Regions from separate parts of the Kastovskya adunca genome, predicted to be linked through region 2. Evidence: riboswitches for the same ligand, from Rfam matches in the RefSeq annotation. Region 2 holds a riboswitch; the other holds the start of a gene.

What was found. Region 2 has a riboswitch for cyclic di-AMP ahead of AC5JR3_RS03230 (ArsB/NhaD family transporter). Riboswitches for the same ligand answer to the same signal wherever they lie in the genome.
Positions count from the first base shown of each region.
Region 1: linked by a shared signal. The riboswitch ahead of AC5JR3_RS14280 (universal stress protein) and the one ahead of AC5JR3_RS03230 (ArsB/NhaD family transporter) in region 2 are both predicted to bind cyclic di-AMP.

Region 1 is NZ_JCACLG010000035.1:5,983-20,846, forward strand. It holds gene AC5JR3_RS14265 (tetratricopeptide repeat protein) at 105-446, shown strand; partial or broken gene AC5JR3_RS14270 (transposase) at 569-851, opposite strand; partial or broken gene AC5JR3_RS14275 (ABC transporter ATP-binding protein) at 857-1,029, shown strand; cyclic di-AMP (ydaO/yuaA leader) riboswitch at 1,098-1,219, shown strand; gene AC5JR3_RS14280 (universal stress protein) at 1,352-2,059, shown strand; gene ligA (NAD-dependent DNA ligase LigA) at 2,164-4,221, opposite strand; gene AC5JR3_RS14290 (SRPBCC family protein) at 4,284-4,739, opposite strand; gene AC5JR3_RS14295 (S9 family peptidase) at 4,852-6,780, opposite strand; gene AC5JR3_RS14300 (hypothetical protein) at 7,372-8,145, opposite strand; gene truB (tRNA pseudouridine(55) synthase TruB) at 8,273-9,187, opposite strand; gene AC5JR3_RS14310 (RNA-guided endonuclease InsQ/TnpB family protein) at 9,307-10,581, opposite strand; gene AC5JR3_RS14315 (hypothetical protein) at 10,588-10,803, shown strand; gene AC5JR3_RS14320 (PstS family phosphate ABC transporter substrate-binding protein) at 11,003-12,082, shown strand; gene AC5JR3_RS14325 (alpha/beta hydrolase) at 12,137-13,930, opposite strand; gene AC5JR3_RS14330 (ATP-binding protein) at 13,960-14,864, opposite strand, start outside.
Region 2 is NZ_JCACLG010000010.1:82,600-97,463, reverse strand. It holds gene AC5JR3_RS03240 (imelysin family protein) at 1-835, shown strand, start outside; gene AC5JR3_RS03235 (di-heme oxidoreductase family protein) at 849-2,303, shown strand; gene AC5JR3_RS03230 (ArsB/NhaD family transporter) at 2,367-3,704, opposite strand; cyclic di-AMP (ydaO/yuaA leader) riboswitch at 4,198-4,323, opposite strand; gene AC5JR3_RS03225 (alpha-amylase family glycosyl hydrolase) at 4,745-6,694, shown strand; gene AC5JR3_RS03220 (DUF3891 family protein) at 6,907-7,635, opposite strand; gene AC5JR3_RS03215 (alpha-1,4-glucan--maltose-1-phosphate maltosyltransferase) at 7,940-9,898, shown strand; gene treS (maltose alpha-D-glucosyltransferase) at 9,999-13,367, shown strand; gene glgB (1,4-alpha-glucan branching protein GlgB) at 13,376-14,864, shown strand, end outside.

The DNA of each region.
Region 1 (14,864 bases), on a different contig from region 2:
ACGAATAATAGTCAAGAAACTGTAACATTATTTTCGGAGGTCAGCCTCAATCACTTCTATCTCAAGGAAGATGCTTCATTGTTAGAAAAAGGAGTTTAGCTAAAATGTCGAATTTAACAGCAGGTTTAGCTGCCTTTGAGGCTGAGGATTATACTAACGCATTCAAAATTTTAAAACCAATTGCCGAACGAGGGGATGCTGAAGCGCAATGCATAGTTGCAAATATGTATCACTTAGGACTTGGTTTAGAAAGAGCTGTTTTAGAGGCAGTTGAGTGGTATAAAAAATCAGCCGAGCAGGGCTATGGCGTAGCATCAAATAACTTAGCAGGAATTTTCATGATGGGAGATCAAGGTATAGCTATGGATCGAGCAAAAGCGGAGAAATGGGTTCAGCAGGCTAAGGAGCAAGGATTTTTACACGCTGCCGATTGGCCAAGTTTTTGAGCTTAGTAATATTTTGCTGATAGTGAGAATGTTGATAAAGTTCTAGGTACTTAAGATGCAAAATACTAAACTCTTCTGAGGTTAAATTAGGTTCAAGAACCTACTCCCTTCCTACCAAAAGATTAGGCAACTAAAGCAAAGATGTAATTCAAATTCCTTTGCACTTGTTCTGCGTTGAAAAACTGATGCGATTGTAAAAACTTAGCCAACTGTTGCTCAATGACCTGCAAAGAAGTGCCTATGGGTAAATGGTGCAAAAATCGCTCTGCGAATCAGATGAATAACATACTCGACTAAATTCAGCTTTGGTGAGTAAGCAGGCAAGTAAATAAACTCCACTTCAATCTCATTGGACAACCCCATCTGCTGCAAATGCACCATTAATTGAAACCGCATCTTCTGTTTAGTGCTCAGATCGAATTATGATGATGATTAATGCCCCCATGCTAAAATTGGAGAGATTTTAGAGGTACCATTCCCGCATCCACGCGATCGCCAAGTGATACGATAATCAAGAGAGTATTTTGAATTACGCAACCATGCCCTAAACTTATTGGATCATCATTTCACTCAAAATGAATAGATCTCATGGTTTCTAAATTGTTAGATTAGTTATGAGTGGGGCAGCCTAATCCATTCCGGCTGACAATCAAATTATGTTAGCTAGGGATTTGGAGCGGAGGAACCAATAATTGGGGGCGAATCTTTAGTGAGAGAGGCACCTTCCAGCCTTAGCCCGTCAGCTAACTTCGTCGGCAGTGGAAGGAGTACCAAGGCATTAGCTTTTATTGCAGTTGTCTTTAGTGTCTCCTTACAGATGTCACTAATTGTTAAAAGGCATAGTGACATCTATTTTTGACCCACCTCTCCTCGGATAGTTGTTCTCTTTTAGAGAGGTTAAAGTTGTGAATGTTAAGCCTATGCTAGTGCGTCTTGAAGGCGCAATGGATCGCAGTGATTTAATCAAAGAAATGCTGTTGCTACCTGAGCCAGCGACAGCTACGTGGGCTACCTCTACAAACTCAGTTAACTTAGTTGTTGGCTATAATGGCTCCCCCAGCAGTCAAACAGCTTTAGATTTGACAATGTGGATTGCTCATCAAACAAGGTTGGTGACTCAAAAATTAGTCACGGTTCAGGTTGTTTATGTTGTAGGGAATCAGCAAAGCCGTAAGTCTTCAGATGTTTTCGATTCTGTCAAATCTGGCAGATCATCAATCCATCAGTATGCAGCTAAACTTGACAGTGCATCAGCATCCGGAAAGTCTACAACATCTGTTTTAACTAAACCCAGACCCCAGGCGTTAGAAGCTCAAAAAAGAAGGTCGGTAAGAAAAGGTAATTCTCAGATAGGTAGCCAATCCCAGTCTTTTAAGCAAGCCGCCCGTATTTTCGAGCAAGCACGTTACTTGGCTGAAGAATGGCGAGGTTTTTTCAAAACTCATCTGCGTTTTGGTGATGTTGCTACTGAATTGAGGTCAGTTGTTGAATCAGAAGCGGCGACTTTATTATTTGTCGGTTGTAATTCTGTGGAACATCCTCTAATTCAGAGATTGGGTTCTAATTTTCCTTGTTCAGTGCTGGGTATTCCTAGTGATTTAACTTCAGAATGAGGAAATTTAAGTAGGCGAGAATAAATCGCACCATGTGAACCAATGCAAGTATTCAGTTTTAGTTGTTCAATAGCCAACAGGTTTAGCAAAATAATCATTCTTGCTTATTGAGGCTGCAAAAGTTCCATGAGTTGGGCTTCTGATAGTTGGGTTATGCCCAAGGTTTTAGCCTTTTCTAGCTTAGAACCTGCTTCTTCCCCAACAACGACGTAATTGGTTTTGGAACTGACGGAATTGGTGACTTTGCCTCCCGATTTTTCAATCAATTCCTTGGCTTCATCTCGCTTGAGAGTGGGTAAGGTGCCTGTGATCACAAAGATTTTTCCTGCTAGCTGCTGGTTGGTAGGTTCGCTGGTTTTTTGCTCCCCAGCGAGTTGTAATCCGGCAGCCTTCAAGCGGTCAATTAAGCTTTGATTGGCGGGAATGCTGAACCATTGGGAGACAGATTGGGCAATTTCTGGCCCAATACCGTAGACGCCTTCAATGTCGCTAGCTTTTGCTTGGGCTAGTTGCTCGACAGAGGAGAACTGAGCGGCTAAAGTTTGGGCATTGACACTGCCAACGTGACGAATACCTAAACCGTAGAGGAGGCGGTGCCAAGGTTGGGTTTTGGAAGTAGCGATCGCCTTGACAATTTTTTCAGCTAATTTCTCTCCCATCCGCTCTAGTTGCAAGAGTTTCTCCACTGTTAAGTCATACAGATCCGCGACGGACTGCACCACAGTTTGGTCTACGAGCTGCTCGACAATCTTTTCTCCCAAGCCGTTAATATCCATCGCATCCCGGCTTACCCAGTGGGTAATTGCTCCCTTTAAAATGGCAGCACAAGAGGCGTTGACGCAGCGGGTTACTGCCTCGTCTACGGGCTTCACTACAGGCTGACCGCAGACGGGGCAAGCGCTGGGCATTTGGAAGGGCTGGGCGCTGGCTGGGCGCAGCTCTGTCAGCACCCGTACCACTTCGGGAATGATTTCCCCGGCTTTGTGAACGATGACGGTATCGCCAACACGGATGTCGAGCGATCGCACATAGTCGATGTTGTGCAAGGAAGCGCGGGAAACGGTGGTTCCAGCTAGTTGCACCGGGTGTAATTCCGCTAGCGGCGTTAAAGCCCCGGTTCTGCCAACATTGATGGAAATATTTTCTACTAAGGTGGGGGCTTCTTCGGCGGCATATTTAAGCGCGATCGCCCAACGGGGAAACTTTTGTGTAAACCCCAACTGTTGCTGAAGTTCAAAGCGATTCAGCTTCACCACTACTCCATCCGTCATGTAGGGTAAGTTCCGCCGCTCGATATCCCAATAGTCGTAGTAATCCTGCACATCCTTCAAGCTTGGGCAGAGTTGGCGATGAGGATTAACACGAAAACCAAGGGAGGCTAGTAACTCCAGAGCATCCCATTGGGTGCGGACAACCTCCTTATCCTCTCCGGGAATATGTAGGGTGTAGGGAAAGAAATCCAGCCGCCGTTGCGCCACAACTCGCGAATCTAACTGGCGTAATGTTCCCGCTGCGGCATTGCGCGGATTTGCAAAGAGCGCTTCCCCGGCTTTTTCTCGCTCCTGATTGATGGCTTCAAACACATCTAAGGCTAAAAAGGCTTCTCCGCGCACTTCCACAATCGGCGGCGGTGTGTCTGTATTCAGCCGCAGGGGAATGGAGCGGATAGTTTTGACATTTTGGGTAATATCTTCCCCCCTGACACCATCACCACGGGTAACGCCCCGTACTAGAACGCCGTTCTCATAGGTTAGGGCGATCGCGGAACCGTCAATTTTTAGCTCCGAGACATATTCAAAGGAATCTACCTCTGGAGCATAGCGCCGCCAGCGTTCCTGCCACTTAGTAAATTCCTCAATGTTGAAGGCATTCTCCAAGCTATAGAGAGGGATGTTGTGTCCCACGGAGATAAACTGCGACGCTGGCTTTTCTCCCACTCGTTGAGTCGGGCTATCAGGGGTTACCAGTTCTGGATACTGCGCCTCTTTGTCTTGCAGTTCCCGATAAAGCTGGTCATATACCGCATCCTCCATCATCGGATTATCGAGGACGTAGTAAGCATAGCTAGCTTTTTGTAGCAGTTGCCGCAGTTCTTGAAGGCGCTGTTGTACTTCCGGTGATGCTTGTGCCACGGCGTCTTTACCCTCAACACTAATTGGCATCTAGTCTAGCGGCAGTTCTACAACTACGGGTTCCGCCGTTAGGCTAAATAGCACGGCAACAACTAACTTTTCCTCTGGCTGCACTCGCGTTGCGTCACCTGATGGCGATAGCCAAACATTTGCTCTAGCTCCCTGAGTACCACCCAACCAAACATCTGTTCTGCTAGCCAACCACCGGGTAAGGAAAAGGCGATCGCATCAGTAAGTCGCGTTTTCCCCTCTATTGGGGCAAACTGATGGCGGTGAACCCAGTAGGGTAGGGGCCCTTCTTTCTGCTCGTCTGTAAACAGTCGGTAAGGTTCGCACTCCGTATGAACGGCTAGCCAGCGTAGGGGTATGGAGCCAAAAAGAATCCGAAATTCTGTAATCGCGCCGACACCCAAACCTCCCTCACGGCGCACCACCTCCATCGGTTGCCACGGCGGAGTCAGCAATTTCAGAATATCCGGGCGTTCATGAAACTCCCAAACCACCTCAACGGGGGCATCAATAACAGAGGAATGTTGAAAGTGCAGCATGAGTCGTCAATAAGGTGGGTTGTACCATTTCACTTGTTCGATCTAGATCCCATCTATATCCCTAACTTCTTCAAGAAATCGGGGATCTGAGCAACTTACAATGCCCCATAACTTATAAATTATCAATCGGCACTGGCGCGATCGCCTCTGCGGGTTCAAAGCCGAAGATGCGGGAGTAGAAGTAAAACTCGCCATCTAGGGCGCGTTTAATATTCTCGGCACGGCGGAAACCATGCTGTTCTCCGGCAAAAGGGACGTATGCCACAGGTAGATTCTTAGCTTTGAGGGCAGCTACCATTGCCTCAGCTTGATTAGGGGGAACGATTTTGTCTTCTAGTCCCTGGAAGAAAATGACGGGACAGGCAAGTTGGTCAGTAAAGTGAATAGGCGATCGCGCTATGTAAATATCTTTGCGTTCGGGATAGGGGCCAATCAATCCGTCTAAATAGCGAGATTCAAATTTATGGGTATCTGTTGCCAAGATTTCTAAATCACTGACGCCATAGTGACTCGCCCCGGCTTTGAAAACATCCCGGAAGGTCAACGCCGCCAGGGTAGTATAGCCGCCTGCACTCCCGCCAGTAATTGCCATCTGCGTACCATTGACTAACCCTTGTTCCGCTAGATACTTTGCCGCATTAACGCAGTCATCAACATCGACAATGCCCCAGGCACTATTAAGCCGCTGACGATACTCTCTACCGTATCCCGTACTGCCGCCGTAGTTGACATCAAGATAGCCAAAGCCGCGACTCGTCCAGTATTGAATTTTTAAATTAAAGGTACTACTAGTCGCCGCCGTCGGCCCACCGTGGCTTTTAACAATTAAAGGAGGCTTCTCTCCCTCAGGGGCGGTGTAGTCTTTGTTTTGAGGCGGGTAAAAGATGGCGTAGGCGGTGAGATTATTTTCTGTAGGAAAGGCGATCGCTTGTGACGTGGAAAGGTAACCTAGGTCAATCTCTAACTGACTCGACTGACGCAGCACCTCCAACTTACCCGTCGCCACATCCATCAACACAACGGCTGTGGGATTAGTCGGCGAACCCGCAATAAATGCTGCTTGACCCCCCGACCCTTGCACTGAGGAAATATCTGTAAAGTCTGTCTCAATCTCGCTTAATTCTTTTTTCTCAGTATCCAGACTTGCCAGATGCCACAGCCCCTCACGGGTGTAGGTGCAGATCAGACGATTGGCAGCAGCAAAGGCATAAGTAGACATGCCAAACACCCACTGCGGCAGTCCAAACTCTGCTTCCATTTCCCACAGTGGTTCAATTTCCTGTTGCCAGCGATAGAGGTTCCACCAGCCGCTACGGTCAGAAACAAAGTACAGCACCCCATCGCTTGACCACTCTGGCTGAAAAATAGATTCTGCTTTTCCCCCAGCAACACACTTTTTCTCACCGACAGAACCATCTGTATTGAGTTGCGCTAGCCAAAGTTGCGTACCATCCCAGGGCATATTCGGATGATTCCAACTCAACCAAGACAGTTGAGAACCATCAGGGCTGAGGCGAGGGGAGGAGTAAAAGTCATCTCCAGATGCCAAAACCTGAACTTCCCCGTTCCCTGTCAAGCTGATGCTAACGAGGCGATTGACAGGTTCGTGGCTGCTGTTGCCGTGGTCTTCCTGGACAGCAATGAGGCGATTGCGTTGCTGATCGACAATGGCATCGGCATAACGCTGCTCTCCTGCTGGTGTCAAGGGTTGCGGCTCTGTGCCGACGGTGTGGCGATACCACCGCTGATCCGCATCGTTGGAAAAGTACACCGTCCCCTCTGTCACCGTAAACGCACCGCTGCCATATTCGTGGGCGCGCGTCCTGACGTTGAAAGGCGCTGGCGTCACATCCACTACTTCCCCGTCGGGAGTGCGGCGCACAATCACGTTTCTTCCGGCTTCAGCAGGTCGTCCCTCTACCCAGTAGACCGCCTCACCATCCAGCGCAATCTGACCTAATCCCACCGTTCCGGCAACCAATAGGTCGGAGGTAATAGGAGATTTCCAGGAGCCATAGGGGGCGGTTGTTGGTTCAGCCATGAGTCAATTTAAAGATGTCCTTTAGTCTCTACTCTAGGGTGACGTGGGGGGCGATCGCTACTACCACTCCGCAAAATCACTGATTTCCTCAAATATTACGAAAATTTATCCCCAATTCTACTGATTTCTTTTAGTCGTTCCTAACGGTATTCTTTAACAACCCTTGATGAAGTTTCGTTACTGAGTAGGACGAAAACGTTAAGGTGCAATCCCTACAACCGATTTGCCTCTTTATCGGTAGATATAAACTTTTAAAAAAGATTGGGTGTATCCCTAGACAGACCCCTAGGCTAGTATGCGAATATTTTACACAGTTCCAAATCGCAAACTACCGTTTTCTTTAATAACCTTCAGAAAACACAATCAGGGTGCATCTTTTTTTTGTCCGCGTACAAAAAATATGACCGCATTTACCACGCGATGCACCTTACCGAAATCGCTCTTCAGTTCTTTACAGTCCAAATTCTAGAGTCTACATCGGTTTAGAAATAGAAACTTGCTCTGGTATCCTTGTTCAAGTGTCTATTTGTAGTTTTTTGCAAGGTTGCTGAACCGAAGCTCTAGAGTCAGTAAAAATCCAAAGCTTTCTAATTAATACCGAACTGGAAACTGCTGCTCTTGCACCACCGAGAATTCAGTAGCAACTGTGCCATAAGAACGAGCTTCAGTTAGTTTATTTACATAGCCTTGATTGAGTCTTTGTAGCTCTCTAGTTTGTAAATTTACCACCTCAACTGGGCCGATTTCTCCCGGTCTTTCACAAGCAAAGACGACCTGTAGATTAGAAATAAATCCTACAAAGTTGTTTCCCTTGAATTGTTCGCAAGCTGCAAACGATAGAAGCTGATAATCATTAAAGGCATCTAAGACAACATGATTGACCCAGGAAGCATTCTGACCATCAGAAACATCAACTCGTAGGACTAAGTATCGGCTATCAGCGGAAAAGGCGATGGGGTTGACAACTGTATAGTTATAAATATTACGAGTTATGCCCAAAACATTATAAAGTCTCTTCCTGATAATTTTTCCTTCTTTTTCAACAATTAATTCTCCACTTGGTCTTTCTGCTATGTTGCCATTGCATCGAATTACAAAAGTATCTTCCCCATAACTGTTAGCTCTCCCCCTTCTTCTGAGGGTCATATCGATGTAAACAGAGCTTCTTTCATCAGGGGAATTGAGAGCTTGAGAACGATAGCTAACTTCTGTGGCTCCCCGGCAATCTCCATTTAAGCGATTGAGAGTTTCTTGACTTAAAGCAGAAAAATATTCATTATCTTGAGCTGAAGTTTTTGGGGCAAAGCTTAAAAAACATCCGGCAAAGATAAAAAAATAAATCAGCGGTGCTTGAAGTTTCATCATTCTAATTATTCTCTACCAGTAACTAAGTTGATATCAAATCTACCAGAATCGCCATAAATTTCTCTGATTACTACTATTCGCCGTAGCAGCGATTAACTAGATTCAAAAAAACAGCGATCGCTTCTACCTAAGACTCTGGCTCAAACACCATCTTGGGAATCAACAACGGCTCATCGGTGGAGCTACTGTACTGAGCAATGCCTAAGAAGCGTCCTTCTTGATCATGCACCCGTAAGATAGAAGGAATAACGGTAGTTTCTATTGTCCACTGTTCGCTGTCAGCTTTTAGGCGTTGACCTTGGCACCAGGCTTTGGCAGGAGTAGGGGACAGGATGACAGCAGGGATATGCTCTAAAGCTGCTGTCGGTGGAATCGGCTCAAAGGTTCCTTGTTGGAGATGAGTTTCTAGTTCTTCCAGGGTTAAGCTGTCGGCTATATGGAAGCCACTGCTTTGGGTGCGGATTAAGGAAGCGAGGGTACCGCCAGTATTTAAATAGTCTCCCAAATCACGAGCGATCGCGCGAATATAAGTACCTGTACCACAAGCGATCTCTAAATCAATTTCCGGAAATTCTCCCGGACGCCAATCGAGAACTTCAATACGGCTAACTTCCACCGTTCGTGCTGGCACCTCTACCGTTTTTCCTGCCCTGGCGATGTCATACAAGCGCTTCCCCTCCACCTGAATCGCGCTGTACTGAGGCGGTACCTGCCGAATTGTTCCTTCAAACAGCTTCAGCAATGGCGCAACATTCTCCAGCGTCAAACCCGTAGCTGGCTGCGTGGCGATAACCTCCCCTTCTAAGTCATCTGTCGTTGTTTTCACTCCCAATCGTACTGTGGCAATATAGGCTTTATCTTGCCGCATATATTGCAATAGCCGGGTAGCTTTCCCCAAGGCAATAGGTAAGACACCTGTTGCTTTAGGGTCTAACGTACCTGCATGTCCCACTCGTTTGAGGCGCAACAGTTTCCGCACCTTGGCAACGCAGTCGTGGGATGTCCATTCGGCTGGTTTATCTAAGTTCAAAAATCCTTGCACAGAATAATCTTTAAAAGTGACATTCTCCCACACTAACCGCAAGCGGTATAGTGCGGGCTTCCCAAGACTTACGACTTGGGTTTCCTGGTTTTTCCCCGTTCGGACTTCGGCGTGAGCGCTCAGTCGAACGCTGAGCGCTCACGGCGAAGCCTTCGACTACGCTCAGGGGATTTCGACACTTGCCTAGACTGAGTTACCTCAGTCCCCGGTAGAACGTCTGCACAGGCAGTTTCCATTCCCGTCTGTCCAACGGTACTAATTAACTTAATTCCTCGGTTTCTGATATTTTGACCTGCTGCTACGTCCCTATCGGTTCGATATCCACAACGAGGACAATCATGAATTCTTACACTCAGGTCTTTTTTAACCTCGCCACCACATTCGGGGCATTGCTGAGAAGTACCCCGAGCATCAACTTCACTGAAAAACTTTCCTCGCTTCCAGCACACATACTTAACGATGCTTCTAAATTGTCCGAATGCGGCATCAAGCATGTGTTTCCCAAACATTCCCTTAGCACTGGTACGGTAATCCAAATCTTCCATGAAGACCATATCACCCGCATCACAAAGAGCGTGGGCTTGTTTGTAGTGAAAGTCTTTCCTCGTGTTGTCAATTTTATGGTGAAGACGAGCAACTTTGAGACGTTGTTTCTCGTAGTTTTTCGACCTTTTTTGTTTCCTAGAAAGCCTGCGTTGCAGCAATTTCAGCTCGCTTTGCAGCTTCTTAAAGAACTTGGGAGGCGATACTCGAACGCCGTCACTGGTTGCCAAAAACTTCTCCAACCCGATATCAACTCCAATGGGATGACCGTGGGGCGTTGGGTCGGGAAGACTGACATCACATTGCAAGGAGATAGATGCATACCAGTGGTCAGCTTTCCTCAAGATTCTGACCTGCTTGACTACAAACCCAGAGGGGATAGAACGATGCAGGTTGATTGGAATTGCTCCAATCTTTGGCAGCTTAATATGCAAGTTCGTTACTGGATTCTCCTTGAATTGGGGAAAGAGCAACGACTTGAACTGACCATACTTCTTGAATCGGGGAAAGCCAAATCCTCTCTTCTGAAAGTACTCCCAACCTCTATGCAACTGCTTAATGGCTTGCTGAAGAACTTGGGAAGGAACTTCACCCAACTTAGGGAATTCCCTCTTCGCTCGTGGCAAATTATTAAGCTGTTGAATCTCACCCGGAAACTTTAGGTCGGCAGGGAGGATGTATTCTTTCTCCAAAGAGCATCTATCAACCAAGCACTTACGACTATCGCACCAATCTTTTATCTGCCGCAATGCATAGTTAAATGCATTGCGGCAGATTTCCATCCACTCAATGAGTTGTTGCTCTTGGGTGGCATCTGGATAGATTCGGTAGCGGTGAGTAAGTGTCAGCATTCCAGTATGATACTAGATTTACTAAACGATGGCACACCATTAAATGTTAAAAGAGAGGGCATCGAACCCTCTCTTCTAACCGCCTTTCATGAGGCGGCGTGGGGCGAAATAATTCGCCCCTTTAAGCGCCGTCCCGCCACTAAACTGTCAGGGGTACTTGCTACGCTCGATGTATCCCCTTCCCGCTATAGTGGGGGTCTTCCCGGCGAACCAGATAAATAGGTTTCTTCTCCAGTACACTGCCACAAAAATGCAGACTTATGCACAGGCTCTGTAAAAACGTTGATGCTGCCCTAGTGACTTGAAATTGCTCAATCGTCTCAATTTAAGCTTAAGTCCATCGGGTCTTTTGTATTAACGTATTGCTAATCTCCGCTTAACCTTCTTCGTCTATAAAGGGATGTGCAATGGTGAATTCCCTATGGCACAAAAGAACGAAACCACAGTCCTAATCCTCGCCTTGCTGACTACTGCCGGACTGCTAGCCGGGGGCTTGTGGTGGTTTTCTCAACGCTCAGGAATTGGGCTAGATAACCTATTGAGTCCTACTGCTGAGGGTGGGGATAACGGGGAACGCCAGCAAGACCCCTCTGGGGCGGCTCAACCCAATCAACCCATCGTTGAAACATTGGCGGCGGTACAGAATGTTCCCTCTGGGTTATTTAATTATGGTGGAAGTACCTCTTGGGCCCCAGTTCGTGGAGATGTCGATCCGATAATTCAGAACGTTTGGCCGAAGTTTCAGTTGCGCTACACCGAGCCTCCTAATGCCACACCTGGTTCGGGTAGCGGCATTCGTCTGTTGTTAAATAATCAACTGGCTTTTGTTCAGTCTTCGCGTTCTTTGAACAATGAGGAGTATTCCTCCGCGCAACAACGGGGATTTAGCCTCAAAGAGATTCCTGTCGCGATTGAAGGAATAGCGATCGCCGTTAATCCTAACTTAAATATTTCCGGTCTAACGCTGTCACAAGTCAAAGATATCTATACAGGGAAAATTTCTAATTGGAATCAAGTCGGAGGGCCAAATCAACCCATTACTCCTTACTCGCGGCGAGTTGAAGATGGAGGCACCGTAGAGTTTTTTGTGGAGAATGTCTTGGCGGATGAGAGGCTGGGGAGCAATGTTAAATATGTTCCCAGTACAACTATAGCCTTACGAGAATTAGCTAATGACCCAGGCGGAATTTATTACGCATCGATTCCAGAAGTCGTTGGTCAATGCGGTGTTAAACCGCTTCCGATTGGGCGACAAGCCAACGAACTGACTCCTCCCTATAAATTACCTTATGTCCCCCCTTCTGAGTGTCCCAGTCGGCGCAACGAGATAAACCGGGAAGCCATCCGCAGTGGCACCTATCCCCTCACCCGTCAGCTCTTCGTAATTGTCAAACAGAACGGTCAAGTTGACGAGCAAGCGGGTGAAGTTTACGCTAACCTGTTACTAACCGATCAAGGGCAAGAGTTAATCGCCAAATCCGGATTTGTCAGAATCCGTTAGTACCCAATCCGGGTAGGGTAGTTGAAGTTTCCTATCAAGACGTTCACGCCGCTGTTACGGTTGCAGAGCAGGCGGTAGGACACTCTCTCCCCCTCTCGCTGCTTCCATCAACTGCTCTGCCGTCAAAGACTTGATCAGCTCTAATGGTAAAGGGTCTTCACTCAAGGTTCGCGCGTAGGTAGAACTGAGGTAGCGACGGTAGTCAGGCTCTCCTGCGATGTAGGTTTTAAAAAAGGCGACGCTCAACGCATTCATGTATTGATAAGCAATCCTAGGATCGGGGCCGAGTGCTGTCTCAGGTATGGGTATTGACCCAGTTGATGGCCCCAGGGTGGAAAAATGGGTTCCGTCTTCTAACAGCACCAGATACTTTTCGGGTGTTGTCAGCCAAGTGAAAGGTCGAATTTGTTCGGGTAAGGCGGGGGCGACGGTATCATTACTACTAGCAACCAGCATCACGGGTAACTGAATCTGACTCAGTTGTTCTTGTCCAAAGATGCTGCTGATCACCGGGTTAATCGCGATCGCTGCCCCAATCCGCTCATCCTGCAACTCCTCCTCTACAGAACCCAACTCCTGCGCTCGACATTGCAGCAGTAGCGATAGATTTAATGCATTCTCTTCATTCATACAGTCTGCTTGCAGTTGCTCAAAGTTAATATTCGCCCCAGCTAAGGCTAAAACCGTGTAGCCACCAAAGGATTGTCCTAGCACGCCGACATTTTGCAGATTTAGTTGTCGGGGATACAAGCGTTGCAGTTGATCGAGCAAAAACTTGATATCTTCGGGGCGATCAATCAACTCGGCTGGCGTAGAAACTTCATTGGCTAACCCTTGGGTGAGCGCTTGCAACTGTGCAGCATTACTCCCTGGATGTTCGGGAACAGCCACGGCAAAGCCATAACTAGCAAGGTGTTCTGCTAAATAAGCAAAAGTTTCGCGCTCAGAACCAAGTCCGTGGGAAATAACAACCAAGGGTGTTTTTTCCTGAGTGGAGTTTGAGGTGGGGAGGTAAAGATCCACCGGAAAGCTGCGGTTACGTTGGAGATCGTTGAGGATCAGGGTTTGCTTTTGGAAGTTAACCGCTCCCGGTTGCTGTAAGTCTAGAAATTGTGAAGTATCTTCTGGAAATAGGGTGGCAAGTTGGGAGTCATCGGTTGGTACTTCGGCGGCGGCTTCAGCGATCGCTTGTCGCCTGACGGCGGCGGTTGCCAGTTCAGTTTCTTGAACCAGCACTGATAAATCATCAAAAAGCTGAAAACCGCGCTGGGAATTGATCCGAATCCCGTAGGTGGGAAACTCCCGCAGCACATTGAGCAGAGTTAAACCTTCCGGATCGGTAGCCGCCCTGATTAATGCCGCTCGAATCGCATAAAATCCCGGTTGCCCTGCTTGGGTTTGAATGAGCTGTGACACGCGCTCTAGGATGATTTCGCCTTGGCGGGAGTAGAGAAATTGCGCGATCGCTACAGGTGTTACAGGCACCCGTGCCGTCAACACCTGCCGCAGTTGCGCCAGCCGCTCCGGTTCTATATAACGCGCATACCCCGCTAGTTCCGGCTCAATTTTTCCTTCTTTGGCGTAAGTTTCCAACGCTGAAACGGTCAGTGAAAACTGCAAGGGGCCATAAGGCACATAAATCCGCTCTGCTCCCCATACCGGAGCCGTGAGAACCGCTGGCGCACCTAGTAAAACGCCCAGATTCAGTAGCGCTATTCCTACCTGGGCGGGAATAGACATTTTCAATGTGCCGTACCACAAGCCTTCGCCCCCCTTTTCCTCTTTAATAGAGGTAGAAAATTGCGGACGGCGAGGGACAACAGGCATTGCAGCGTTTCGGCAGTTCATGATTTGCAGTATCCTCTGAAGGAAAAAAATTACAGCTTATCTACCAATGCTTCTATTGTGTCCCAATCTTGCGATGTGCCGTATTTATTAAATTTCCGACAACGCTTCAGATAAAGGATTGCCACTTTATCCTGGGGATTTTTTTGTAAAAGGTTCTTAAAAACTTGATAGCCTTCTGCAAATTTTCGGCTGTAGTACAGTTGAACTCCAGACTCAAATTCAGCACGATATTTTGATTTCAGTTCGATACTCTCTGGTGATTCCCCATCGAGAACTTCAAAAATTGATACAGTATCTTTCCTACCTTTAACTGGCACTCTTCCTAAGAAACGATAATTGTATTTTGTAGGGTCTTCTAAAGAAATCAAAATCTTTTCGCTGATGATGGGAGACGCTCCATAAATTTTCGTTAACCCTTCCAAGCGAGATGCCAGATTCACCGCATCAGAAATAACGGTTCCTTCCATCCGTCGTTCCTCTCCAATCGTTCCCACCATCAAGCTTCCTGTATGTATTCCAATTCCAATAGTAATCAGAGGTTTCCCTTCTGCTTTAAGTTGCTCGTTATACAGAGAAAGTTGCTTTTGCATATCGATTGCTGCTTGCAAGGCATCTTCCGTTTTCCCCGGAAATAGCGCCATGACAGCATCACCAATATACTTATCGACAAATCCGTTGTTGTTTTTGATCGCTGGAACAACCTGTTTGAAGTAAGCATTAAGAAAGTGAAAATTCTCTTCCGGCGTCATCGCTTCTGACATACTCGTAAAGGAGCGAATATCCGAAAAGAGAATCGCCATATCTTTTTGAATATGATCGCCCAACTTCACATCTAAAATTGTCTCTCGCTCTAAAATTTCGAGTAATTCATGGGGGACAAAGCGCCCATAGGAAAGATTTAGCTGACAAAGTTGAATGTGTATTTTAATTCGTG
Region 2 (14,864 bases):
GGTTGCCGCCCGTTCCCCTTGGGAGCAGAGTGAAAGCTTCACCTTTGGGCCAGCGGACTCTTTAGGTTATGACGGAGCATTGGATAGTTGGCCCGTCAATGAAACCGACCTCAAGGCAATCATCAATAGCAAAGACCAACTGACCTCAGACTACGTTCAAAAACGGCAAGATACCGAAAAAGGCTTTCACGTCATCGAATATCTGCTATTTGGAGAAGACAACAATAAGAACGTGGCGGATTTCAGCCAACGAGAGTTGGAATACCTACAGGCTCTCAGTACAGACTTTAGCAATGTTGCCGATCAGCTAGTAACGAGCTGGACAAAGGGAATCGCAGGTCAGCCAGCCTATCGGGAGGTGATTGCGACAGCTGGAGAAAGTAGCAACAGCACCTATCTGACGCTGGAGGCGGGTGGTCAGGAGATGGTACAGGGCATAATTGACAGCCTGGACGAGGTGGCTAATGAAAAAATTGCTAAACCCGTTGAATCAAAAGACGAGAAGTTATTTGAAAGCCGATTTAGCCACAACACCCTCAACGACTTAAAAAGCAACGTTAAGGGCGCTCAAAATGTCTATCTCGGTCGTTTCCCGGACACCAATACTAGTGAGACGGGCTTAAGTGCCTATATTGCGAATGTCAACCCAGATTTAGATGCACGGGTCAAGCAAGAATTTCTTGCCTCTCTGGACGCGCTAGATAAGATTCCTGACCCCTTGGAAGAATCTTTTAATGATCCAAAAACCGCTGATGCTATTCAATCGGCAAAGACCGCAATCATCACCTTAAAAGAAACCATGGAGCAGGAAGTTCTGCCCGTAGTCAAAAGCTAGCCAGAGAAACATTATGGACTCCTTGCTACTGAAGTTCCCTGGAAATAAACAACTCAAATTTGCGAGTCTTTTTGTCATAGCGATCGCCGCTGGGATAGCGCTATCAATCCTACTTAACCCCACAGCGTTCCAGCCAAAAATGCAGCTAGCAGGGGGAGAGACAACGGTATTTAATCGCACGTCTCGTAGCTTTGAACAACCCGCACCCAACTTGAGCAGAGCAGAGCTAGACGAGCATATCGAGGGCGATCGCGCTTTTGAAGCGGTTTTTGTCACTCCTCCAGCACCAGTCAATGCCGGGTTAGGCCCCTTATTTAACAATGCCTCCTGCGTGGGTTGTCACAGTCGGGATGGTCGCGGGATGCCCGTTGAAGGTCAACTGCTGGTGCGAGTCAGCCTACCACCACTTCACCCAGCCCTCTTTCAGCAAGCAGACAAACCCATTTCCGCTGGTGGTGCTGATACCGGGAAACAAGTGATTGGTGAATCTCATTTAGAGGCAGCCGTGACCTTAGGAAATGCGCCTCCAGTCCCCGGACTCGGCACCCAAATTCAAGGGCAGGCAATCTACGGTCACAAACCGGAGGCGAATGTAGAATTGTCGTGGCGAGAAGAGTCCGGTCAGTATGGAGATGGCACGGCTTACAAATTGCGATCGCCTGTAACAAAAATTACCCTGCAAAACGGCAAGCCACTACCCCGCGATATCTTAACGTCCTTGCGTGTCCCTACCCCAGTATTTGGTCGGGGGTTAATGGAAGCGATTCCCGAAAAAACAATCTTGGCGTTAGCTGACCCAGAAGATCAAGATGGTGACGGCATCTCCGGTCGTCCTAACCCAGTTTGGGATGCAACTAAACAAGCTGTGGCACTAGGGCGTTTTGGTCATAAAGCAAATATGCCGAACCTACTACAGCAAACCGCCGCCGCCTATATCAACGATATGGGTGTATCAAATCCCCTGTTTCCAGAAAAAGATGGTTCTAGCGATATTGATGACAAGACACTAAAAGCAGCAACCTTCTATAGCCAAACCCTGGCAGTTCCTGCCCGTACCTTAGTGGATGACCCAGAGGTGAAGCGAGGCGAAGAGTTATTTAGCCAAGCCAATTGTGCCGCTTGTCATGTGGCAAAACTCCGTACAGGTGAGCATCCCATTCAGGCACTCGCTAATCAGACTATTTATCCCTACAGCGATTTATTGTTGCATGACATGGGGCAAAGCCTAGCTGATGGCAGACCGGACTTTGCCGCCACTGGATCAGAATGGCGAACGCCGCCCTTATGGGGTTTAGGTCTAACACAGACGGTGCTACCTTATTCGGGATATCTACATGACGGTCGAGCGCGGACTTTAGAGGAAGCAATTCTCTGGCATGGTGGTGAAGCAAAAAACTCTCAAGAGGCATTCAGAACAATGTCAAAACGCGATCGCAATGCACTACGGCGCTTTTTGACCTCATTGTAGAAAGAAAGCTTTGAGCGAACTACCCCACCCCCTTAACCTGCGGTAGGTTCTTAATTACCCAATTCACATCAAAAAACAAACAGTCACATAAACCGCCGCTACCAGTAGTTGCATCACCATCACGGGTAACCCATACCGCAAAAATTTCTTAAACGAAATCCGGCGTCCGTGCAATTCTGAAATCCCAGCAGCAACGATATTAGAAGATGCACCGACTAATGTTCCATTACCGCCCAACGTCGCACCAAACATCATGGCATAAAACAGCGGCAGCACTTCGGGGGGTACCTGTCCTTGGAAGTTAGGGTCTAATATTTCTGGAGTTGCCAACCCGACATTGACTACATACTCTTTCAACAGCGGTACCATCGCCACAACTAGGGGAATATTGGGGACGACACTCGATAGTAAACCGACAAAAACCAGCAACGCGATCGCCCCAAAGGCAATATTTTTTCCTAAAATCACAGCAAGAATTCCTGAAATACCACTAATAACACCCGTTTTTTGCAATCCTCCAATCAGCACAAACGTAGACATAAAAAATATCAAAGTGCTCCAATCAATATCCCGCAGGATATTGCTAACCGAGTCAATCTTGCTATGGTGAGCCAGGAGCATCGCCAGGGCTGCACCGAGCAAAGCAGCAGCGGCGGGAGAAACTGGAACGGGTAGGGACTCTCCCACCACAAAAAACAGCAATACAAAAGCAACAATTACACCGCCCATTGCCAAAACTCGCGGATGATTAATTTTGGGATGGGGGAGGTTATCTACATTTTCTAAACGCTTTCGCCAGGTTTTAGGAAACAAAAACGGCAGCATCACCAAAACAGTAACAATGGCGAGTACTCCCCCAAAACTCAAGCGCAACAGATACTCACTAAAGCTGATATTAATCGCATCTCCGACAATAAAAGTCGCCGGATCTCCCACTAAAGTTAGAAGTCCAGCACTATTAGCAATTAACACCATCAAAATCAACAAGGGTACAAAATCTACCCCAACTGATTGAGCAATGGGAGGAATCAGCGGTGCCAATAACATCACGGTGGTGGCGTTGGGTAAAATCGCACAAATGGGCGTAGTAATGGCTACAATGCCCAAGAGCAAGCGCTTACCTTGCCCTTTCGCCATTAACACCATCTGGATAGCTAAGTATTCAAATATTTTGGTGGGTTCAAATGCCCGTACCAACACCATAACCCCAAAAAATAATGCCAACGTAGCATAGCTGTGAGCAATGTATCCAATGGCATCTGTCAATGTCATGATATTGGTGAAAACCAGTATCATCGCACCTAAAAATGCTGCAATCATTAGGTGCATCTTCTCTGTCATGATTAAGGAAATGACAGCAACGAAGGTCGAAGTTGCGATGAGGGCGTGCCACGTTTCCATTGAATTTCCTCAAAATAGTTCTGATCCGAAATCGGCAGTATTTAGCTGTTAGATGATTGGTTAGACGTGCTATTAAGTTCATTCCCAATCAACGTTGACTTTAGCTGATTAGGGATATTCTTCGTTCAGTAAAGAGGGCTGAACGACTACAAAAAAAGGAAATATTTGAGGCTGAGACGATAGATTCCTCTTAAATAAAGAGGAACACCATTAGGAAAATATGGCTTCTACTCAACCGAATTTTTTGTGTTTCTTGTCAGGGCTGTTTGCCTTTCAACTTCGACTCAACTGAAGCCCGGTGAATGCAATGTCTGCTGACGATGTAGCGGAAGCTAAATTGACAAAAAATGCGGCTAAGAGAGGAATTGCTGTCAATTTGAGTGGAAAAGTCATATTTGATGCCTCAGGCTTGAAGAGCAGGTACAAAAAATGAGCAGTACCAGCCAGAGACTGTAATAAGAGCAATGCACTTCCTAAAAAGGCACGCTTTCTCAGTGTCTCCTCCCAATGCTGACGGAGTTAGCTGACGGGCTAGGGCTGAGAGATGCCCTTCTCCATGTCGGAAATACGCCCCAAAGTTGGTTCCCCCGCTCCAGTTTCACTTAAACCTATTGATGGCGGCTTACGTGAAGTTCTGAATTAAGCTGACTTACTCAAACTCGAAGACTATATCACTTGTTTACCAATTTGTCAATTTTTTAGGCAAGGGTAGCCGGAAGTGCTTGACGACAACGAGGGAATTGATCGGCACAAAACCGATGCGATCGCCTTTGGGTTCTCTGCCTTCTTATAACAACTGGATAGCCGGAAAACAAACCCTACTTACTTACAAGTTTTTTGGTTAGCTAGTAAACAGTTTTTATAACCCCATTCCTCTTATCATCTACTCAGCTTTCAATCTCTGGCAATCCATCTATACAAAAAAGAATTCATTTTGTAAAATTGATTTTATCAAGCTGCTATTAAAAGACAGCTTTGGCAGACAAATGACGCCAACCTCGATTCAGTTGACAAACCTTTATCATCATTAAAGCAACTTTATGGTATCAACACCTTCCCCTCAATCCTCTTCTTCTCAATACGAAGTCACAGAGGAAAAAGTTGAAGCTGAACTTAATACACTAATCGAGGAAACTAAACCAGAAAGCGATATCGATTTAGAGTTTCTCTACACAAGAGACATTGCCTTTCGGCAGGAAACTATCTACTTTGTTGTTGTCGATCGCTTCTATGATGGCGATCCCGAAAACAATGAAGGGCCTAATCCAGAACTTTATGACCCCGAAAAACAAGAATGGGGAAAATATTGGGGCGGCGATCTGCAAGGTATTATTGATAAACTTGACTACTTAAAAAATTTAGGAGTCACGGCTATTTGGCTAACTCCCTTATTTGAACAAATTGAAGACCTGTTTATTGAAAGTGCGGCAATTCACGGCTATTGGACGCAAGACTTTAAAAGAATTAATCCTCGCTTCATTCATAAAGATGATGAACCGTCTCTTAATAAAAGCCAGGAAACAAAAAACACCATTTTTGACCGTTTGATTGAAGAGTTGCATCAGCGAAAAATGAAGCTGATACTGGATGTCGTTTGTAACCACAGTAGCCCCGATATTAGCGGTAAAAAAGGTCTCCTCTATGACGATGGTGAGTTAATTGCTGACTTTAACAACGATAAAAATAACTGGTATCACCATTATGGTGAAGTGACAAACTGGGAAGATGACTGGCAGGTGCAAAATTGCGAATTGTCTGGTCTGGCAACATTCAACGAAAACAATAGTGAGTATCGCAACTACATTAAGTCAGCGATTAAGCAATGGCTAGACCGGGGTGTGGATGCCTTGCGCGTCGATACAGTGAAGCACATGCCGATCTGGTTCTGGCAAGAATTTAATGCCGATATTCAAAGCCATAAACCGGATGTATTCATCTTTGGTGAGTGGATTAATAGTCATCCCAGTAATGACTCCGTGGAATTTGCTAATGATTCTGGGATGACCCTTTTAGATTTTGGTCTTTGTATGGCGATCCGCTTGGCATTAGGAAGTTATGACCCTGACGGATTCCACTTAGTGCAAAATATTCTCGATCAAGATTATCGCTACAGCGGGGCAACAGAACTGATTACGTTTATCGATAATCACGATGTGCATCGCTTCGGGACGCTAAATCCCGATCCGAAAGCGTTGCATTTAGCGATCGCGTTGTTGATGACTTCTCGCGGTATCCCCTGCATCTACTACGGTACTGAACAGTATCTCCACAATGACACCAATGGGGACGACAACCCTTACGGAAACAACGACCCCTACAACCGCCCAATGATGGAATCTTGGGACACGGAATCACCCCTTTACCGGGATATTCGCTTACTCTCAGGCTTGCGGCGACTCAATCCAGCGGTTTCTATGGGGAGCCAGTGGCAAAAGTATCTGACGCCGGATGTCTACTGTTACGTGCGGCGTTATCGGGATTCTTGCTGTTTTGTGGCGATGAATCGGGGAGAACCCGTCACAATAGAAGCCGTCGATACCGAGTTACCCGACGGCGAACATACCTGTGTGATGACGCGGAACAAGTATGAAGTCATAGATGGGCAACTCCCAAACCTAGAACTCGATTCCCACCAAATCATTGTCCTTAGTCATGTAGGGGAGCGGGTAAAGGGACAAACCATTGTACGAGTGCAACTTAATGGCATCCAAACGCAGCCAGGAGAAATCGTTGTAGTAACGGGAGATTGTCCGGAGTTGGGTAACTGGGATATTGCTAAGGCTTACCCCTTGGAATACATCAACACCAACACCTGTTTTGGAGAAATTCCCTTCGATGAAAGTGTCGGCAAGCCAATTGCTTATAAGTACGCCATGTGGCGGGAAGGAAAAGCCCCCCTACGAGAAAATCTCGTCGCGCGTCGCTGGGTGATTGCCAGTGAGGGAACTGTTAAGTGGCGGGATACATGGGCGTCTGGACGAGAAGCGTGAGGAAGGGTGTTCGGTAGGGACACCAAGCTTTGCGTCCCTACACACCTATGGGTTGTGGGTCAATAGACCCCCCTTAATCCCCCCTTAATAAGGGGGGAGACTTGAAATCTTGCCCCCTCCCCTTACTAAGGGGAGGGTTGGGGAGGGGTCTGGTACATTTTTGCAAGAGGTCTAATCAACCGATCGCTGTCATCCCGATGGGGAAAGACAGCTTAGGACTTCACAAACGTCCACTCCAGTAGGTCGCGGGGGGCAGCTTGCAAAGCTTCGGTGAGGGCGGTGTTGCTGTCGAATTTGACCTGATCTAGGTAGGAAACTTCGACATTCACGGTAAACTCATCGTCTTCAAAGGGCCAAGGAGTGACGATAACGCGCCCGTCGCTGCGCTCTGTCACGTCGTAGCGCTTGCCGCTAGGCCCGGTGGTGATTTCTAAGGCACGTTCTCCTGCGGGCAGGTGACGTTGGCAGAGAATTAGCGATAAGCGATCGCACCACCCCATAAATGCATAAGCTGCATCAGCGTCTTTCTTTGTTAGTCCCAACTCTTGTCGCCAGCGTTTTTGATGTTCCAGTTGTTCATCTAGGAAGCTATCCATTTCCTCCGACTCTCCCCGCTTGCCTTCAGTCAGAAAGCTAATATGCATAGAAATTAACATCGCTACCCACCGTCCTCGGTAGAGAGCATTCTTCACATGTTCGCGAAGCTGCTTAATCGATGTTTCTGTATTGAGGGTAAAATCCAGCGGTGCGCCCGCCGGGGTGAGTTGGTCGCTTTCCCATTCCCGTTCCAAGTCATCGTGGTGGGAAATAGCGGCTACTGTCTCATACAAGCGCGGGGGAGAATCCTTTCTCCGCCATTGTCCTGCCAGTTGCGCCGCTAGCAAGGCATGGGCGCGATGGTAAATTATCTCCCACCCTTTCTGATGTTGGTTCACAATCACAGACTTTTGCTTCTCCTTGGGTCTAGAAGGAATGACCCGACTGAGACAATAGCAAACCCGCCTGCTCTAAAACCTCTGCCTTTACCAGGAAGTAATCTGTGTCAGAGGTTGATAATAGCAATCTTTACCAAACCTTTAAAAAGATTTAATTTTATTTGCCGCTGGAAATCAATTATTTAAACCTAAAGACTCATGTTTTTTAGTCCAATATCATTAAGAATCTTTTCAGGCAGACCCATTCTATCGGGTCAGCGGAGATTATCCGTTGCTGTTTGAAACAAAGTAAAAGGAGACGGTGCTATACATGCTGCCTACTGAAGGGAGAAAAAGAGTCCAGATTGAAGAAGTCTCACCAGAAATCAACGGCGGTCGTTTTGCCATCAAACGGACAGTCGGAGAGGAAGTCCGGGTGGAAGTCGATATGTTCTGCGATAGCCATGATGCGATTTCTGGCGTCATTTTGTATCGTCCGGAAACATCCCAACAGTGGCTAGAAGCGCCGCTGTCTCCCCTCGTCAACGACCGCTGGCAAGGGGAATTCACCGTTTCCGAGATGGGTCGCTATGTCTACACCGTTATGGGTTGGGTTGACCACTTTAAGTCTTGGCGACGAGACATCATTAAGAAAATTGAGGCGGGGCAAGATGTGTCCCTAGATTGGCTCGTAGGTGCAGAACTGATCGAGCAAGGAAGTCAGCGGGCGTCGGGTCAAGATGCTGAACAGTTGAAAAACTGGGCGATGACTATCCGTTCTCAGCAAAAAGAGGGTGCAGACATTCCCTACATGCAAACCCTGTCAGAGGAGCGAATTGCTCTCATGACTCAGTACCCCGACCGGGAATTGGCAACAAGTTACGAAAAAGAACTCAAAATTACCGTAGATCGGGAGAAAGCCCGCTTTAGTAGCTGGTACGAACTGTTTCCTCGCTCCTGCGGCGCACCAGGACAGCACGGCACGCTCATAGACTGTATCGAGCACTTGCCCTATGTTGCTGAAATGGGCTTTGATGTCCTCTACCTACCGCCCATTCATCCCGTTGGCTATACCTTTCGCAAAGGTAAAAACAATACCACGACTGCCGAACCCGATGATGTGGGAGTGCCTTGGGGCATTGGCTCCTCTGAGGGAGGACACAAATCGGTTCACCCCAAACTCGGTACTTTAGAAGATTTCCAGCAGTTAGTTCGCAAAGCCCAAGAGTACGGGATGGAGATTGCCTTAGACTTAGCTTATCAATGCACGCCGGATCATCCTTATGTAAAGGAGCATCCCCAGTGGTTTAAGCATCGACCTGATGGTACGATTCAGTACGCTGAAAACCCGCCTAAGAAGTATCAAGACATTTACCCGATTGATTTTGAAACCGAAGACTGGCAGAACCTTTGGGAAGAACTAAAAAGCGTCGTGCTGTTTTGGGTTGACCGGGGAGTAAAAATCTTTCGAGTGGACAATCCTCATACCAAAGCCTTTCCGTTTTGGGAGTGGATGATTGAGGAAGTCAAGCAAACCCATCCGGAGGTGCTTTTCCTGTCAGAATCTTTCACCCGTCCCAAGGTGATGTATCGCTTAGGAAAGATGGGATTCACCCAGTCTTATACTTATTTCACTTGGCGCACGGCAAAGTGGGAGCTGACCGAGTATTTCACAGAACTGACGCAGACCAAAGTTCATCAGTTCTTTCGCCCCAACCTTTGGCCCAACACTCCCGACATTTTGCATAAGTTTCTCCAACATGGGGGGCAAGCGGCGTTTAAAATCAGATTGGTTCTCGCTGGCACCTTGGGAGCGAGCTACGGGATTTATGGCCCAGCTTTTGAGGTTTGTGAAAACCGGGCGCTGAAGCCAGGAAGCGAAGAGTATCTGAACTCGGAGAAGTATCAAATCCGGGATTGGGATTTAAATAGCCCTTACAGCATCAAGTATTTGGTTGCACGGGTGAATCAAGCTCGTCACAAACATCCGGCATTGCAAAGTGACGGTAGCTTGAAATTTCACACCACTGATAACGAGCAGATTATCTGTTACAGCAAGCAAACGGAGGATTCCTCTGATGTGATGCTGATGATTGTGAACCTTGACCCCTACAATACTCAATCGGGTTGGGTGAGTTTGCCCCTAGAATCCTTGGGGATCTACCCTTACCAGCCTTACCAGCTTCACGACATGCTCAATGATGCCCACTATACCTGGTCAGGCGATCGCAACTATGTGGAGCTAGATCCTCGGGCAATTCCGGCTCATGTTTTCTGGCTCAAACAGTAACTGTAATAGAAATTGTGCTCTCGAAGCATTGCTAATGGTTTTTTCGAGAGCGCACGCGCCACTCGCTATCTACCTAGAAACGTTAAGACAAGACTGACAAATGACAAACTTGATGCTGAACGACGATCCCCTGTGGTTTAAAGATGCCATTATCTACGAAGCGCCAGTTCGCGCTTTTGCCGATAGCAATGGTGATGGTATTGGTGACTTTCGGGGACTGACTGGAAAGCTAGATTACCTGCAAGATTTGGGCATCACCGCTGTGTGGTTGTTACCCTTTTTTCCGTCGCCCCTGCGGGATGATGGCTACGATATTTCTGACTATCACAACGTCAACCCGATTTACGGGACATTAGATGATTTTAAAGAATTTTTAGAGGCTGCCCACCAACGGGGCATCCGCGTAATTATTGAATTAATCATCAACCATACCTCCGACCAGCATCCTTGGTTTCAGCGAGCACGCCTCGCCCCTGAGGGCAGTCCGGAGCGGGATTTTTATGTCTGGAGTGACACTCCCGATAAGTACAAAGAAGCTCGAATTATCTTCCAAGATTTCGAGACGTCTAACTGGGCTTGGGACCCGGTTGCCAAGGCTTACTACTGGCATCGCTTTTATTCTCACCAGCCGGATCTTAACTACGATAATCCAGCGGTGCGCGAAGCGGTATTCGATGTCCTCGATTTCTGGTTAGGAATGGGAGTTGATGGGCTACGTATGGATGCGGTGCCCTATCTGTACGAACGAGAGGGGACGAATTGCGAGAACCTGCCAGAAACCCATGAGTTTCTGAAGCAAATGCGATCGCATGTAGACGAAAAATTCTCCAACCGGATGCTCCTAGCGGAGGCAAATCAGTGGCCCGAAGATGCCGCTGAGTATTACGGTCAAGGGAATGAGTGTCACATGAACTTCCATTTCCCCTTGATGCCTCGGCTATTCATGGCGCTGAAAATGGAGGATAGTTTTCCCCTCATTGATATTATCCAGCAGACTCCCCAGGTTCCGGATAACTGTCAGTGGGCGCTGTTTTTGCGGAACCATGATGAACTGACCCTGGAAATGGTCACCGATGAAGACCGAGACTATATGTATCGGGTCTATGCCAAAGATACCCAGGCAAGAATCAATTTGGGGATTCGCCGCCGACTCACTCCCTTGATGGCGAGTAACCGCAACCAAATTGAGTTGATGAATTGTCTATTGCTGGCTCTCCCCGGCACCCCCGTGATTTACTACGGGGATGAAATCGGCATGGGAGATAACATTTATCTAGGCGATCGCAATGGTGTCCGCACGCCGATGCAGTGGAGTGCAGACCGCAACGCCGGCTTTAGTCGCGCCAATCCCCAAAAGCTTTATCTCCCGGTAATTATCGATCCGGAACATCACTACGAAGCCGTTAACGTCGAGACGCAACAAGCCAACTCCAACTCCCTCTGGTGGTGGACAAAACGCATGTTGGGCATCCGCCAGCGCTTCCAAGCCTTCGGTCGCGGCAGCTTTGAATTTTTGCACCCAGAAAATCGCAAAGTGCTTGCCTTCACGCGCACCTACGCCGGAGAACATATCTTGGTGGTGGCGAACTTGTCCCGCTTTATCCAAGCAGTAGAGGTCGATTTATCCGCCTTTTCGGGCATGAAACCAGTTGAGATTTTTGGTCGTACCGAGTTTCCAGAAATCAGCGAGGAGCCTTACTTCCTCAGCCTTGGCCCCCACGCCTTTTATTGGTTCACCCTCCAGGCGCAAGCTGCAGAACTGCAAATGCCTCAAACTTACAAACCCCATTCCCCGGTGGTGGTTAATGACCGCTGGGAAACGGTATTTTCTGCCTCAGAAGCGAAAACGACGATGGAGTCGATCTTGGCAGATTATCTCTATAGCTGTCGCTGGTTTGGGGGTAAGGCGCGGAAGATTCGCTCTACCCATATCAGAGAAACCATCCCTGTGCCTTTCAAGGAAGATAAAGGCTACTTGGTGCTGCTACAGGTGGAGTACACCGAAGGCGATCCCGAAACTTATATGTTGCCACTAGCTTATGGGGAAGAAGCGGTGGGAAGCGAACAGGTCGGCGCTCAATACGAGCACGGGGTGGCTAACATCCAAATTCGAGGACAAGACACGGGTGGCGTGCTGTACGAGGCTCTCTTTGATAAGGACTTTTTGAATATTCCCTTAGAGGCGATCGCCCACCATCATAAGTTCTCCGGGAAGCATGGGGACTTAGTAACCCTGTCTACTGATGTACTCAAAAACATGGGTCTCAATGGGACGCACTTAGAGCCATCGCTGCTACGGGGCGAACAGAGCAATTCTTCGATCAATTATGGCGATCGCCTGATCCTCAAACTGTTCCGCAAAGTTGAAGAAGGTATTAACCCCGATCTAGAAATCGGACGCTTCCTGACCGAGAAAAAAGTCTTAGAACACTTTGCGGCAGTTGCAGGTGCCTTAGAGTACCGCACCTCAGACGGGGGCATGATAACTCTGGGGATATTACAAGAATTTATCCCAGATACCAGAGATGCTTGGTCTTACACCCTTGATGGTCTACGGGATTACTTCGAGCATGTGATGCTACTGCCCGAAGAGCAGTTGCAGCAGATACAACTTCCCTCAGAAGCTCTAAGCGGGCAGCCGAATGCAGAAAATCCCCCGATTGGTTACGACGCGATCGCTAACTACTTAAGTAGTACCGAACTCTTGGCACAGCGCACAGCCGAACTGCATCTTGCCTTAGCGTCAGATACGGAAAATCCTAACTTTGCCCCAGAGGCGTTTTCCTCGTTCTACCAGCGCTCGATTTATCAGTACATGCGTAACCTCACCGGGCAGGTATTGCTGTTGTTGAAAAAGCGGCTGGACGTACTCCCACCGGAGACGCAACAGTTGGCGCAGACGATTCTCAATCGCCACGAGCAGATTATGGATCGCTTCAAAGCCTTGGTGAATCAAAAGATCACGGCAATGCGAATCCGCTGTCATGGAGACTACCACCTCGGACAAGTGCTGTTTACGGGTAAAGACTTTATCATTATTGACTTCGAGGGAGAACCCGCCCGTCCTTTAGGTGAACGACGGATGAAGCGATCGCCCCTGCGGGATGTTGCCGGAATGTTGCAATCCTTCAACTACGCCATCACCCTGGCGTTCCGCAATGAAGTCGAAAACGGACTGATTCGCCCCGACAACCAACAAGTGATGGAGCAATGGTCGCAGTTCTGGTTTGAGTGGGTAAGTAACACCTACATGAATACTTATCTAGCAACAGCCAGCGATGCCTCATTCATCCCCAAGACTAACCAAGAGTTGCAAGTACTTCTCGATGCTTATCTGTTTGAGAAGTCAATTTATGAGTTGGGCTACGAACTGAATAATCGCCCAGATTGGGTAGATATTCCCCTGAAGCGGATTCTCCAGTTATTAGAGTCTTCCGCGTTAAGCAATTGGAAACCACAAGGATCTTAAATTTAGTTATGACAACCACATACCCAAACGTTTACACTGACGTGAGCTTAATCACGGATGATGACCTGTTCTTATTCAATGAAGGGTCTCACTTCGGCTTATACGAAAAGCTAGGCTCTCACTCCATGACCCACAACGGTGTGGAAGGAACTTACTTTGCCGTCTGGGCACCGAATGCGTCTAGTGTCTCGGTCAAAGGCAATTTCAACAACTGGTGGCGAGACACTCACCCCCTCCAGAAGCGAGGAGATTCAGGAATTTGGCAAGGCTTTATTCCGGGTTTGAAAAAGGGCGAGATATATAAGTACCACATCGTCTCCCAGCACAACGGCTACGAAGTTGAAAAAGCTGACCCGATGGCAATTTCCTATGAAGTGCCTCCCAAGACTGCCTCAGTGATTTGGGACACCGAATATACCTGGAATGACCAGGATTGGATGGCAAAACGTCGGCGTCACAATGCCTTGAATGCACCAATGTCTGTTTATGAGGTGCATCTCGGCTCTTGGATGCGAGTTCCAGAGGATGGCAATCGCTCCCTCTCCTACCGGGAACTTGCCCATAAGTTGGCTGACTACGTGCAGCAAATGGGGTTTACTCACGTTGAGTTTCTCCCGGTGACTGAACACCCCTTCTTTGGCTCTTGGGGCTATCAAACCACAGGCTTCTTTGCCGCTTCTAGCCGCTACGGTACTCTCCAAGACTTTATGTACTTGGTGGACTACCTGCATCAACATGACATTGGCGTAATTTTAGATTGGGTGCCTTCCCACTTCCCCACCGATGAGCATGGGCTGGCATTCTTTGATGGGACGAATTTGTACGAACATTCCGATCCGCGTCAAGGATTCCATCCCGACTGGGGCAGCTTCATTTTCAACTACGGTCGCCATGAAGTCCGCTCTTTTCTGATTAGTAGTGCCTTCTTCTGGCTAGACAAGTGCCATATTGATGGGCTGCGGGTGGATGCTGTGGCATCGATGCTTTACCTGGATTACTCCCGCAAAGAAGGGGAATGGATTCCCAATATCAACGGCGGTAGAGAAAATCTGGAGGCGGTTTCCTTCCTGCAACGCTTTAATGAAGCCGTTTACCAGCGCTTCCCGGATGTGCAAACGATCGCTGAAGAGTCTACTTCCTGGGCACAGGTTTCTCGCCCCCTCTATGTCGGTGGCTTAGGCTTTGGCATGAAGTGGGATATGGGCTGGATGAACGACACCCTCGACTACATGTCTTATGACTCGGTTTACCGGAAATATCATCACAATCAGTTGACATTTAGAATGCTTTATGCGTTCAACGAAAACTTTGTGATGCCGCTTTCCCATGATGAAGTAGTTCACGGGAAGGGGTCGTTGATTGGCAAAATGCCGGGGGATTACTGGCAAAAATTTGCAAATTTGCGATCGCTCTTTGGCTACATGTACAGCCAATCCGGCAAAAAGCTGATCTTTATGGGGTGCGAGTTTGGTCAGTGGAGCGAATGGAATCACGACC